Linked DNA regions of Bradyrhizobium diazoefficiens. The protein of the gene in region 2 binds, or shares a complex with, the protein of the main gene of each other region. Links are inferred from orthologs where the notes say so. Each region holds a gene or a part of one and is shown on either strand. Other genes may lie near its edges.

Region 1 (3,623 bases), 500 kb from region 2 along the record:
TCCCAAGGGGGCGGTTCGATATCCCAAGGCGAGCGCTCACGCGCCATGCCTGGCCAGCAGCAGCTGATTAGGGGCGGCCCCGCCGCCCAATGTTTCATACGGGCCGACGCTTGATGCGCCAGACTGTGCCGACGAATTCTGAAGGACAATTCGCGACGCTGCGGAGTGAAAATCCCGCGCGCCGCTTCGGTCCTGAAGCTTCCGATTCGGCAAGGCGCGAGAGACGGCGTTTCGGCCTTCCCCTCACCCCCGAATCAGGTGGACCGTCGCGTCACCCGGCAGCGCTCTTCGCGCCCACGGTCGATCGCGCCCGCCGCCGCCAAGAGTTAAGACATGCCCAACAAGATGTTGATCGATGCCACCCACCCGGAAGAGACCCGGGTCGTCGTGGTCCGCGGCAATCGTGTCGAAGAGTTTGACTTCGAGACCGCGCAACGCAAGCAACTGCGCGGGAATATCTACCTCGCCAAGGTCACAAGGGTCGAACCCTCGCTCCAGGCCGCTTTCGTTGAATATGGTGGCAACCGCCACGGCTTCCTCGCCTTCAGCGAAATCCATCCCGACTACTACCAGATCCCGGTCGCCGACCGGCAGGCGCTGATCGAGGCCGAAGAACAGGCCCATCGCGAGGCCGAGGAAGAGAGCGAGAACCGCTCTCACGGCCGCCGGCGCTCGCGCCACCGCAACTCCCGCCGCCGCAGTCATGGCGAGCGCGTCCGCAGCGACATCGTCGAGGGCCTCGACGCCGGCGCCGATCCGGTCGCTCAGCCGGTCGAGGGCCAGGCCCTGCCGGAGCATGCCGACGGCACTGCGCATGAGGGCGAGCACCTGCACGCCGATGCCGAGCATCACGGCGAGCACGAAGGTCACGACCACGATCATCATGATCACGAGCATGACGATCATGAGCACGCCCATGATGACGAGGATCATCACACTCACGGTCATGACGATCATGGTCATGACCACGAGCACGATCATCACGACCATGATCACGCCGACGAGACGCCCGCGCCCGTCGCAGCGATCGGCGCCGAGCCCGCTGTTGCGGCCGAGACCGTCGCCGAGTCGCAAGAGGCCGCCGCTTCTGAAACGCATGCCGAGGCTCTTGCCGAAGCCGTGACCTCCGTTGCCGAGCCGGCCGACGCCGTCTATGCCGCCGGTGAGAGCACTGAAGCTTCGCATCAGGATGCGGAAGCGAGGGCCGACGAAGACGACGAGGACGATGAAGACGGCGAGGAAGCCGAAGAGGAGCACGTCGAATCCGTCGGCGGCGACGATGTGATGGAGGAAGTGCCGGAGCGCACCTTCCGTCCGCGCCGCCAGTACAAGATCCAGGAAGTCATCAAGCGCCGCCAGGTGATGCTGGTACAGGTGGTCAAGGAAGAGCGCGGCAACAAGGGCGCGGCGCTGACGACCTACCTCTCGCTCGCCGGCCGCTACGCCGTGTTGATGCCGAACACCGCCCGTGGCGGCGGCATCAGCCGCAAGATCACCAGCGCCCAGGACCGTTCGCGCCTGAAGGAAGTGGTGCAGGATCTCGACGTGCCCGAGGGCATGGGCATCATCCTGCGCACCGCGGGTGCCGCCCGCACCAAGCCTGAGATCAAGCGCGACTTCGAGTACCTGATCCGGATGTGGGAGACGGTGCGCGACCTGACGCTGAAGTCGCAGGCCCCGACGCTGGTCTACGAGGAAGGCTCGCTGATCAAGCGCTCGCTGCGCGACCTCTACAACAAGGAGATCGACGAGATCTCAGTCGCCGGTGAATCCGGCTACCGCGAAGCGCGCGACTTCATGAAGATGCTGATGCCCGCCAATGTCAGTGCGGTAAAGCAGTATCGCGACGGCCAGCCGCTGTTCTCGCGGATGGGTGTCGAAAGCCAGCTGGATGCGATGTTCTCGCCGACCGTCCAGCTACGCTCCGGCGGCTACATCGTGATCAACCAGACCGAGGCGCTGGTCTCGATCGACGTCAACTCCGGACGGTCGACACGCGAGCACCATATCGAGGACACCGCGCTCAAGACCAATCTGGAGGCGGCCGAAGAGGTCGCCCGCCAGCTCCGCCTGCGCGACCTCGCCGGCCTGATCGTCATCGACTTCATCGACATGGACGAGAAGCGCAACAACCGCGCGGTCGAGCGCAAGTTGTCCGACTGCCTGCGCCAGGATCGCGCGCGCATCCAGGTCGGCCGCATCTCGCATTTCGGCCTGCTCGAGATGTCGCGCCAGCGCATCCGCGCCAGCGTGCTGGAATCCTCCACCGATCCCTGCCCGCATTGCGGCGGCACCGGCCACGTCCGCTCGGTCTCCTCGGTGGCGCTGCAGTTGCTGCGCGGCCTCGAAGAGATCCTGATGAAGGGCGCGACCCACAATCTCGTGGTCCGCACCCGCACCGACGTCGCGCTTTATGTGCTGAACCATAAGCGCGGCCATCTGCGCGATCTCGAAAACGGCTTCAAGGTCACGCTGGCGGTGATCGCTGATGCCAGCGTCAGCGGACCGCAGGCCTATGTGATCGATCGTGGCGAGCAGGTGCACACGCTGGAAGCCGCCAAGGCGCTGCTCGCAGCGCAGGCAGCCGCAAGCCCGCCGCCGCTGGCTGAAGAAGCCTATGACGACGAGGAATTCGATTCCGAACTGGAATCCGAGGTCGAGACCGAGGAAACCGAAGGTCTCACCGAAGAACAGGCCGCAGGCGATGCCGCGCCCGAGCAGGATGGCCAGCGCGGCCGCAAGCGCCGCCGGCGTCGTCGCGGTCGCGGCGGTCAGCGCGATGGTGAGGCGCGCGAGGATGGCGCTCCAACGTCTCCTGAAGGGACCGTAGCGGCAGCCAGCGAAGGCGAAGAGGACGCCGAGTCCGAACAGGACGGCGAGGAAGGCGAGGAACAGGCAGCCCGTGGCGAACAGCAGGGCGCAGACGCGCGCCGCCGCCGGCGTGGCCGCAGGGGCGGACGCCGTCGGCGCGGCGGTGGCGAGGAAGGTCTCGCCGGATCGATCGGCGACGAGCTCGGTGGCAATCCGCCGTCGGAAGCAACCGACGCGGTGGCCGATTTCGACAGCGCCGGCAGCGAGACGGCGCCGTCGATTGCGCATTCGGAGCACGTCGCCCCGGTTGCGCCGCAGATGTCTCAGCCTGAGCCCTATGCGCCAGCACCGGTTGAAACGCCGGTCCAGCCCGCGCCTTCTGCTGCTGTCGTCGAGGAAGAAACCGCAGCCGACGAAAAGGCAGCACGACGCCGCTCCACCGTCCGCGAGAAGGTGAGCTTCCTGTCGAGCAGCCCGAGCGAGCCGGCGGCCGCAGCGCCGGAGCCGGTTGCTCCGCCCGCGCCTGAGCCCGCGCCGGAAGCGGCAAACGAGACGCCGGCCGCGCCGCGTCGCGCCGGCTGGTGGTCGCGCCGTTTCGGCGGCGGCGAATAGAACGAAACATCCAAATAAAAAAACGCCCGGCCTGGCCGGGCGTTTTTCATTTCAAGCCTCGCCTGAGCGTTACGGCGGTGGCTCGTCGTCACCGAGCGGCGTCGCCTCGCGCGATGCGATCTGGCGAAGCTGGTCATAGAGATCGGGCGCCTCGCTGGTGCAGAGACAGACGCCCTTGGCGGACGGGCCCTCGCCGGCGT
Region 2 (7,939 bases):
TCCATCTCGGTGAACAAGCGCGCAGGTCAGCGATCGCGGAAACGCATCTGCTGCAGATCGCCAAACGCGACCGCCGCCTCGACGAAGGTTATGGTCTTGGCTGGTACGTCCGCAACCGACGCGTCCAGCATGAGGGGGCCCAGCGCGGATTCCGCGCCAACATCTGGTGCGATCTTGAGGCCGGGACTGGAATCTTCGTCGCCACGAATTTGGGCATCGGGAGGGCTCACTTCGCCATCACCAATCACATCATCCAACGCTGCCGCGGCGAAACCCTGCTCGACTGGATCGCCGAGATCGATCGGCTCGATCAGTGCGAGCTGAACCAGCGGATGGCGAGTTTTGTGCAGGAGCGGCGCGATCGACCGATATCATCGTCGGGCCTGCGGCTGAACGACTTCACGGGCACGTTTCGGCATCCCGGATTCGGCGTGCTACGCATCGACTCTCGCGGTGACCATCTGTGGTTTCGGATTGAGCACCTCTCCGGTTTCGATGGACCGCTGATGCGCTACTCGGCGATGGGCTTCGAGTACCAGGGCGACCGCGACTCGATGGCGTGGCCACCGCTTGCGATTCCGCGGGAGCCGCGCGGCGACTGTGCCCGGGTGCAGTTCAGAGCGGAGAACGGCGTCGTCAACGGGCTGGCTTGGTCGGATTGGTTCGGCACAGCCCACTTCTTTCGGGATCGGACCGGCTGAAGCCGGTGGTCAGGCTTCCAGCCCCGGCCGCGATTGGGCGCGACGCCTACAGCGTTGATCAACGCTCTATGCGAAGGCAATCGATCGAGCAGATGTGGCACTACAACGCGCGAAGCGAACGCCTCGCTGCGCCGCGAACTGTGCGCCGAGATATCGAGATTGAAATAAAAGCGGATAGACCCAAGGCCGGGATCGGACCATATTCAGAGGCATCACTTGCGGGGGCGAGCAGCAAGGAGCCACTGAATGTACGCCAATATCCTCTTGAGCACCGATGGTTCGGATGTCGCAAGAAAAGGCGTCGAGCATGGAATTGCTCTGGCAAAAGCCTTGAATGCCAAAGCGACCATCGTCACCGTGACTGAAGCGCTGCCGATCGATTATGGCGGCGGACACGATTCGGGATGGATTCCTTCGCAGGACGAGATTGCTAGCTTCGACGCGGCCTGCAAGGAACGGGCAGGCAAAGTGCTTGATCAAGCGCGAGCCATGGCAGACCGGAGCGGGCTGTCGGTCGAACTCTTGCATGTTCCGAATGCGCATCCGGCCACTGCGATTGTCGGAACGGCAAAGTCCAGAGGCTGCGATTTGATTGTCATGGCTTCTCATGGGCGTCGCGGCCTCAGGAAGCTGTTTCTGGGAAGTCAGACGTCCGAAGTTCTCGTCAACGGAAGCGTGCCGGTATTGGTCGTGCCGTAGTTGCTAGGGCTACGACGCGTTATTTCGCTCCGTCAGCCGAGGTCTCAAACTAGCCCCGGCCGCGATAGGGCGCGACGCCTTGCTCGGGCACCCACAGGCCTCTCGGCACGCGGCCGGTCTGCCAGAACACGTCGATCGGGATGCCGCCGCGCGGGTACCAATAGCCGCCAATGCGCAAGAATTTCGGCTTGATCTCGGCGGCGATGCGCTTGCCGATCATCACGGTGCAGTCCTCGTGGAAGGCGCCGTGGTTGCGGAAGCTCGCGATGTAGAGTTTCAGCGATTTCGACTCCAGCAGCCATTGGCCGGGCGCGTAGTCGATCATCAGATGGGCGAAATCGGGCTGGCCGGTCACCGGGCAGAGCGAGGTGAATTCCGGCACGGTGAAACGGACCAGATAATCCGCATCCTTTTGCGGATTGGGCACGCGGTCGAGCTGGGCTTGTTCCGGTGTGTGCGGCCATTCGACCGCGCGGCCGAGCTGGAGAGATTTTTTCGCCATCATAACGTCCTTTCGCAGACGTCGGGATGGACGCAAACGCTGTCGTCGTCAACCAGCGGCGGTTGTCTGAATCAGCACAATCCGGTCGTTGCCGGACTCGCAGCCCCAGAGTTCGCCCGGCCTGCCGTCGAGTTGGCGGACATTGGCATTGGCCCTGTCGCTGGCGAAGACGTTAAACTGCTCAGTCACTGGATCGAAACGGACAATCGCGTTGGCGGAAAAGTCCGTCAGCCAGACCTTGTCCCTGTCGTCGACATAGACGGCGTAGGTGCGGGGATGCTCGCCCGGCAGCTTCCAGGTTTTCCAGGAGCCGTCTGCCGGATCATGGACTGAGACATGGCCGCTGTTCCATTCGCTGACCCAGATTCGGCTCTTCGAATCCGACCAGACGCGCCGCGAGCCCTGGCCTGGGGTCGGCGGCTCGACGACATTGGCGTGGCCGGTTGCGAGATCGATCTTCGCGATGTAGCTGCCGGCGAGCGAGGCGTACCAGACATCGCCCTTCGGCGTCACAGCGATGCCGTAGGGACCGACGCCCTTGGGCGCGTTGAAGACGTCCATCGCGCCGGATTGCGGCGCGAGGCGGCCGTAATAGCCGGATTGGCCGGTGAACCAGTAGGTGCCGGCTCTGTCGAACACGCCGGTGTTGAGATTGGCGTCAGCGAACTTTTCGGGCAGGCGGAACAGCGTAACCTTGAGGTGGGACGGATCGACCCGCGCGATCGCGTTCTGGCCGCCCTCGGTGATCCAGGGCGCCCCGTCGGGGCCGATGGTCACGCCGTGCGGGGCGGCGCCGTCGCCGAGGCTGATCGTCTTCGAGGTGCCATCCTTGGGGTTGAGCCGGCCGAGCATGCCCGCGCCCTGTGCGGTGAACCAGACCGCGCCGTCTGGGGCGGGGGCGAGATCGTGCAGGCCGATGCCTGGGCTTATCGGGAAATATTTCGTCCGGAACGGGCCTTCCAGGGCGATACTTGGGCGGATTGCGAGGAGGGCTGTGCTCGAAGCAAGAAACTGGCGGCGATTCATGGCGTTACCCCGACTGTTTCAGATTGAGGTTGGACGCGCGGACCAGATGCCATGGAGCATAAGCCGAGGCTCTTCGCGCGTCAGTCGAACCGGCTCGCCCAAGCGTTCACATTTGCTTGCGCTCCGTGTAAGACCCGCGGCGAACCGATCAGCTCCAACGAACGGAAGTGCACATCATGACGGCCATCATCGACATCATCGGACGCGAAATCCTCGATAGCCGCGGCAATCCCACCGTCGAGGTCGACGTCGTGCTGGAAGATGGCGCGCTCGGCCGCGCCGCGGTGCCATCGGGCGCCTCCACCGGCGCCCATGAGGCGGTCGAGCTGCGCGATGGCGACAAGGCCCGCTATCTCGGCAAGGGCGTCACCAAGGCGGTCGGCGCCGTCAACGGCGAGATCTTTGAGGCCCTGAGCGGCCTCGATGTCGAGCAGCAGGCCCAGATCGACCAGATCATGATCGACCTCGACGGCACGCCGAACAAGAGCCGGCTCGGCGCCAACGCCATCCTCGGCGTCTCGCTCGCCTGCGCCAAGGCGGCCGCGAACTCGCTCGACATGCCGCTGTATCGCTACGTCGGCGGCACCTCGGCGCGGCTCTTGCCGGTGCCGATGATGAACATCATCAATGGCGGCGTGCATGCCGACAATCCGATCGACTTCCAGGAGTTCATGATCCTGCCCGTGGGCGCGTCGTCCTTCGTCGAAGGCCTACGCTATGGTGCGGAAGTGTTCCACACCCTGAAGTCGGAGCTGAAGAAGGCCGGCCACAACACCAATGTCGGCGACGAGGGCGGCTTCGCCCCGAACCTGCCGTCAGCGGACGCCGCGCTCGAATTCGTCATGAACGCCATCGGCAAGGCCGGCTACAAGGCGGGCACCGACATCGTGATCGGCCTCGACTGCGCCTCGACCGAGTTCTTCAAGGACGGCAAGTACGTCTATGAAGGCGAGGGCAAGACCCGTTCGATCTCCGAGCAGGCCAGGTATCTCGCTGACCTCGTCGGCCGCTATCCGATCGTGACCATCGAGGACGGCATGTCGGAAGACGACATGGACGGCTGGAAGGAGATCACCGACCTCATCGGCAAGAAGTGCCAGCTCGTCGGCGACGACCTCTTCGTCACCAACGTCAAGCGCCTCGCCGAAGGCATCAAGGCCGGCCGCGCCAACTCGATCCTGATCAAGGTCAACCAGATCGGCACGCTGACCGAGACGCTCGCCGCCGTCGAGATGGCGCACAAGGCCGGCTACACCTCGGTGATGTCGCACCGCTCCGGGGAGACCGAGGATTCCACCATCGCTGACCTCGCGGTCGCCACCAATTGCGGTCAGATCAAGACCGGCTCCCTTGCACGTTCCGATCGCACCGCCAAATACAACCAGCTCCTCCGCATCGAGCAGCAACTCGGCAAGCAGGCGCTCTACGGCGGCAAGGCGGCACTGAAGGCGCTGGCATAAGCCAGCGCTTGAACAAACATAGGGAGGGGTCGACATGAGCGACGGCAACATCGGACTGCAACTACGTTCGCTGATCAAGACAAGCGGAGAGCTCGAAATCTCGCTCGTCGACGTGCCGACCCCCGAGCCCGCGGACGACGAGGTCGTCGTCCGCATCGAGGCGGCGCCGATCAATCCGTCCGATCTCGGCCTGCTCGTCGGCGCTGCCGACATGAGCACGGCCAAGGCGTCCGGCACGAAAGAGGCGCCCGTCATCACCGCGAGGGTGCCTGATGGTGCGATGCGCGCAATGGGGGCGCGGCTCGACCAGTCCCTGCCGGTCGGCAATGAGGGCGCGGGCGTCGTCATCAAGACCGGCTCGTCCGATGCTGCGAAGGCGCTGATGGGCAAGACGGTCGCGATGATCGGTGGCGCCATGTACGCGCAGTACCGGACCCTGAAGGCGAGAGACTGCCAGCCGCTGCCCGAGGGCACGACGGCGGCCGAGGGCGCATCCTGGTTCGTCAATCCGCTCACTGCGCTCGGCATGACCGAGACGATGCGGCGCGAAGGCCACAAGGCGCTGGTGCATACGGCAGCCGCGTCCAATCTTGGCCAGATGCTGAACAAGATCTGCATCAAGGACGGCATCGGGCTCGTCAACATCGTCCGCAGCAAGGAGCAGGCGGAGATCCTGAAGAAGATCGGCGCGAAATACGTCGTCGATTCCAGCGTACCGAGCTTCCTGGACGATCTCACGGCCGCGCTGGTCGCGACCGGCGCGACCATCGCCTTCGATGCCATCGGCGGCGGCAAGCTCGCCGGCGACATCCTCAACTGCATGGAAATCGCGATCAACAAGACCGCGAAGGAATACAGCCGTTACGGCTCCAGCGTGCACAAGCAGGTCTATGTCTACGGCGCGCTCGATATCCGTCCGATCGAACTGCCGCGCGGCTTCGGCATGGCCTGGGGCGTCGGCGGCTGGCTCTTGACCCCGTTCCTGCAGAAGATCGGACCTGCCGACATCGGACGTCTGCGCCAGCGCGTCGTGAGTGAACTGAAGACCACCTTTGCCAGCCACTACACCAAGGTGGTGTCGCTTCAGGAAGCGCTCGATCCCGCCAACTTCGCGGTGTACGCCAAGCGCGCCACCGGCGAAAAATTCCTCATCAATCCGAATAAATCTTTGTGATCTGCGATCGGACGTCAACCAAAAGAAGTCTTGCCTTCTGAGCGAAGCGGGAGACCGCGTCGACGTGGAATCCGACGATCTGATCCTCTTTGCAGATTTGCACGAAAGCTTGGGCCGCCGCTTGGCGGCCCGATTGTTTGGGCGACGGTTTCAGAAACACAGCGTTTCCAAATTGCACCAGTTCATGCACTTGCATCCATCGATCCCGATCGCTTAAGTGCCGTTCGGCACTTCCTCTCAAGGTTCCAAGACAATCCAAGGAAAATCTGATGGCCTACAATATCGTCGTGATCGCCGGCAGCCTGCGCAAGGACGGCTTCTCGCTGAAGATCGCCAAAGCGCTCACCAAGCTCGCACCGGCTTCTCTCAAGCTCGAGGTCGTCACGCTCGAGGGCATCTCCTTCTTCAACCAGGACCTCGAAGGCGCGCCGCCGGCCGACTGGCTGGCCTTCCGCGAGAAGCTGCAGAAGTCTGACGGTGTCATCTTCGTCACGCCCGAATACAACCGCGCCATCCCGGGCGTGCTGAAGAACGCCATCGATGTCGCCTCGCGGCCCTATGGCAAGAGCTCGTTCAACGGCAAGCCGGTCGGCATCATCTCCAACTCGCCGGGCCCGCTCGGTGGCGTCAGCGCCGCCAAGACGCTCCAGAACATCCTGCCGGGCATCGCCGGCCCGATCATGCAGCAGCCCGAGATCTACCTGAACGCGGTCGGCGACGCCTTCGATGCCGAGGGCAATCTGGCGAAGGACTCACTGAAGGGCGTGCTCCAGGCCTATATCGACGCCTTCGCCGCGCACGTCGCCAAGCATCACGGCTGAGGCCGCTCGAGCCTCCGTCATGCCCGGGATAAGCCCCGGGCATGACGATCCGTAGTGCGGTCAGAAGCAATTAGCACTCCCTTAACCAAGCTGGCCCATCTTGCCAAAATGGTCTCCCGCGCGCGCCTCAAATCGATCCTGACCGGTCTCGCTCTCTATGCTATGGCGGCCGCCATCGTCGGCTATTTCGGCGTCAACGCCTATACCGGCAAATACGGCCTCAACGCCCGCCAGGAGCTCGACCAGGAGATCATCGCCCTGACCAGCGAGCTGGCCCAGCTCAAGCGCGAGCGCGCCCGGAGCGAGCAGCGCGTGTCGCTCTTGCGCACCGAGAAGATCGATCCTGACATGCTGGACGAGCGGGCGCGGTTCCAGCTCGATTATGTCAATCCGCACGATCTCGTTCGGATGATCCCGCAAAACTAGCGGTTTCCGCAGCATTCGAAACGGCGCACGAAAGCCGCCCCAATTGTTCCGAAAGTCGTAGAGCCGCGACCAGGCGGCCGCCTTGACGCCGGCGTGGCGAGGGGGGCATTCCTAGTTCGGGCGCGATGCCGCTTAAGGTTGACGGAGATCAATCGGGTTGCGCGAGGCGCCGCCTAGACTGCTGCCCGGAGGAAACGGTGATGGATGGGTCAATGCCCCGGCATCACGCGGCTCGTGTCGAAGCCGCCATCGCATCAGGCCAGGCGGCTCGCTCCGCGCTCGTGGCCTCGTGGCGCCGTTCGTCCCGATTGCATCATCTCGATCCTGCCGGCCGCGGCCTGCCGCTACGGCTGAGCGAAGCCGAGCTGCGACAGGCGCGCGAGCGCATCGCGCCGCTGCTCGCTGCCGCGCAAGGCGCCATGGACCGGCTCTATCAGGCCGTCGGTGCTGCCGGCTGCTGCGTGCTGCTCGCCGACGGCGAGGGCGTGCCGGTCGACCGCCGTGGCACGCCGGCCGATGACGCCACCTTCCGGTCCTGGGGATTGTGGACCGGCGCGCTCTGGAGCGAGGAGCACGAGGGCACCAACGGCATCGGCACCTGCGTGGTCGAGCAGCGTCCGCTGACGATCGACCGCGATCAGCATTTCTTCACCCGCAACACCCTGCTGAGCTGCACGGCCGTCCCAATCTACGACCACGAGGCAGCCTTTGCCGGCGTGCTCGATGTCTCCTCCTGCCGCGCCGACCGCACCGACGCCTTCTCCAACCTGATCGCTCTGGCAGCGGGAGAGGCGGCCAGGCGTATCGAAGCCGATCTGTTTCGCCGCGCCTTCGCCCATGCCCGCATCGTGCTGACGCAAGCACCGGACGGCCAGTCGGTTGGCCTCGTGGCGGTCGACGCAGACGATCTCGTGATCGGCGCGACCCGGTCCGCGCGCGCGGCGCTCGGCATCGCGCCAGGCCGCCCATTGCAGCCAGTGCCCGCGTGCGACCTTCTTGGTGGCGATACCGCGCATGACCATCTGGCCGGCGGCCAGCGCGCAGTATTGCAGCGGGCGCTGCTCCGCGCCGGCGGTAACGTGTCGGCGGCCGCCAAGGCCCTCGGCGTCAGCCGTGCCACGCTGCACAGG

The links. The genes of interacting proteins can lie anywhere in the genome.
Region 1: the proteins of eno (region 2) and JJC00_RS21990 are in contact, whole or in part, in a solved structure (PDB 2FYM), measured with the Escherichia coli proteins. The link is inferred for Bradyrhizobium diazoefficiens from one-to-one orthologs.

What each region holds. Positions count from the first base shown.
Region 1 is NZ_CP067102.1:4,703,932-4,707,554, forward strand. It holds JJC00_RS21990 (Rne/Rng family ribonuclease), read left to right. Parts: upstream 1-333; coding sequence 334-3,423; downstream 3,424-3,623. UniProt on the Escherichia coli protein: Endoribonuclease that plays a central role in RNA processing and decay. Required for the maturation of 5S and 16S rRNAs and the majority of tRNAs. Also involved in the degradation of most mRNAs.
Region 2 is NZ_CP067102.1:4,205,900-4,213,838, forward strand. The notes cover bases 2,336-5,246. They hold eno (phosphopyruvate hydratase), read left to right. Parts: upstream 2,336-3,104; coding sequence 3,105-4,388; downstream 4,389-5,246. Other genes in these bases: JJC00_RS19590 (Vgb family protein), read right to left, coding at 2,336-2,928; JJC00_RS19600 (zinc-binding dehydrogenase), read left to right, coding at 4,423-5,246. In the rest of the region: JJC00_RS19575 (serine hydrolase), read left to right, coding at 1-701; JJC00_RS19580 (universal stress protein), read left to right, coding at 948-1,400; queF (preQ(1) synthase), read right to left, coding at 1,450-1,902; more of JJC00_RS19590, read right to left, coding at 1,951-2,335; more of JJC00_RS19600, read left to right, coding at 5,247-5,562; JJC00_RS19605 (hypothetical protein), read right to left, coding at 5,540-5,758; JJC00_RS19610 (NADPH-dependent FMN reductase), read left to right, coding at 5,832-6,383; JJC00_RS19615 (FtsB family cell division protein), read left to right, coding at 6,492-6,809; JJC00_RS19620 (GAF domain-containing protein), read left to right, coding at 7,010-7,939. UniProt on the Escherichia coli protein: Catalyzes the reversible conversion of 2-phosphoglycerate (2-PG) into phosphoenolpyruvate (PEP). It is essential for the degradation of carbohydrates via glycolysis.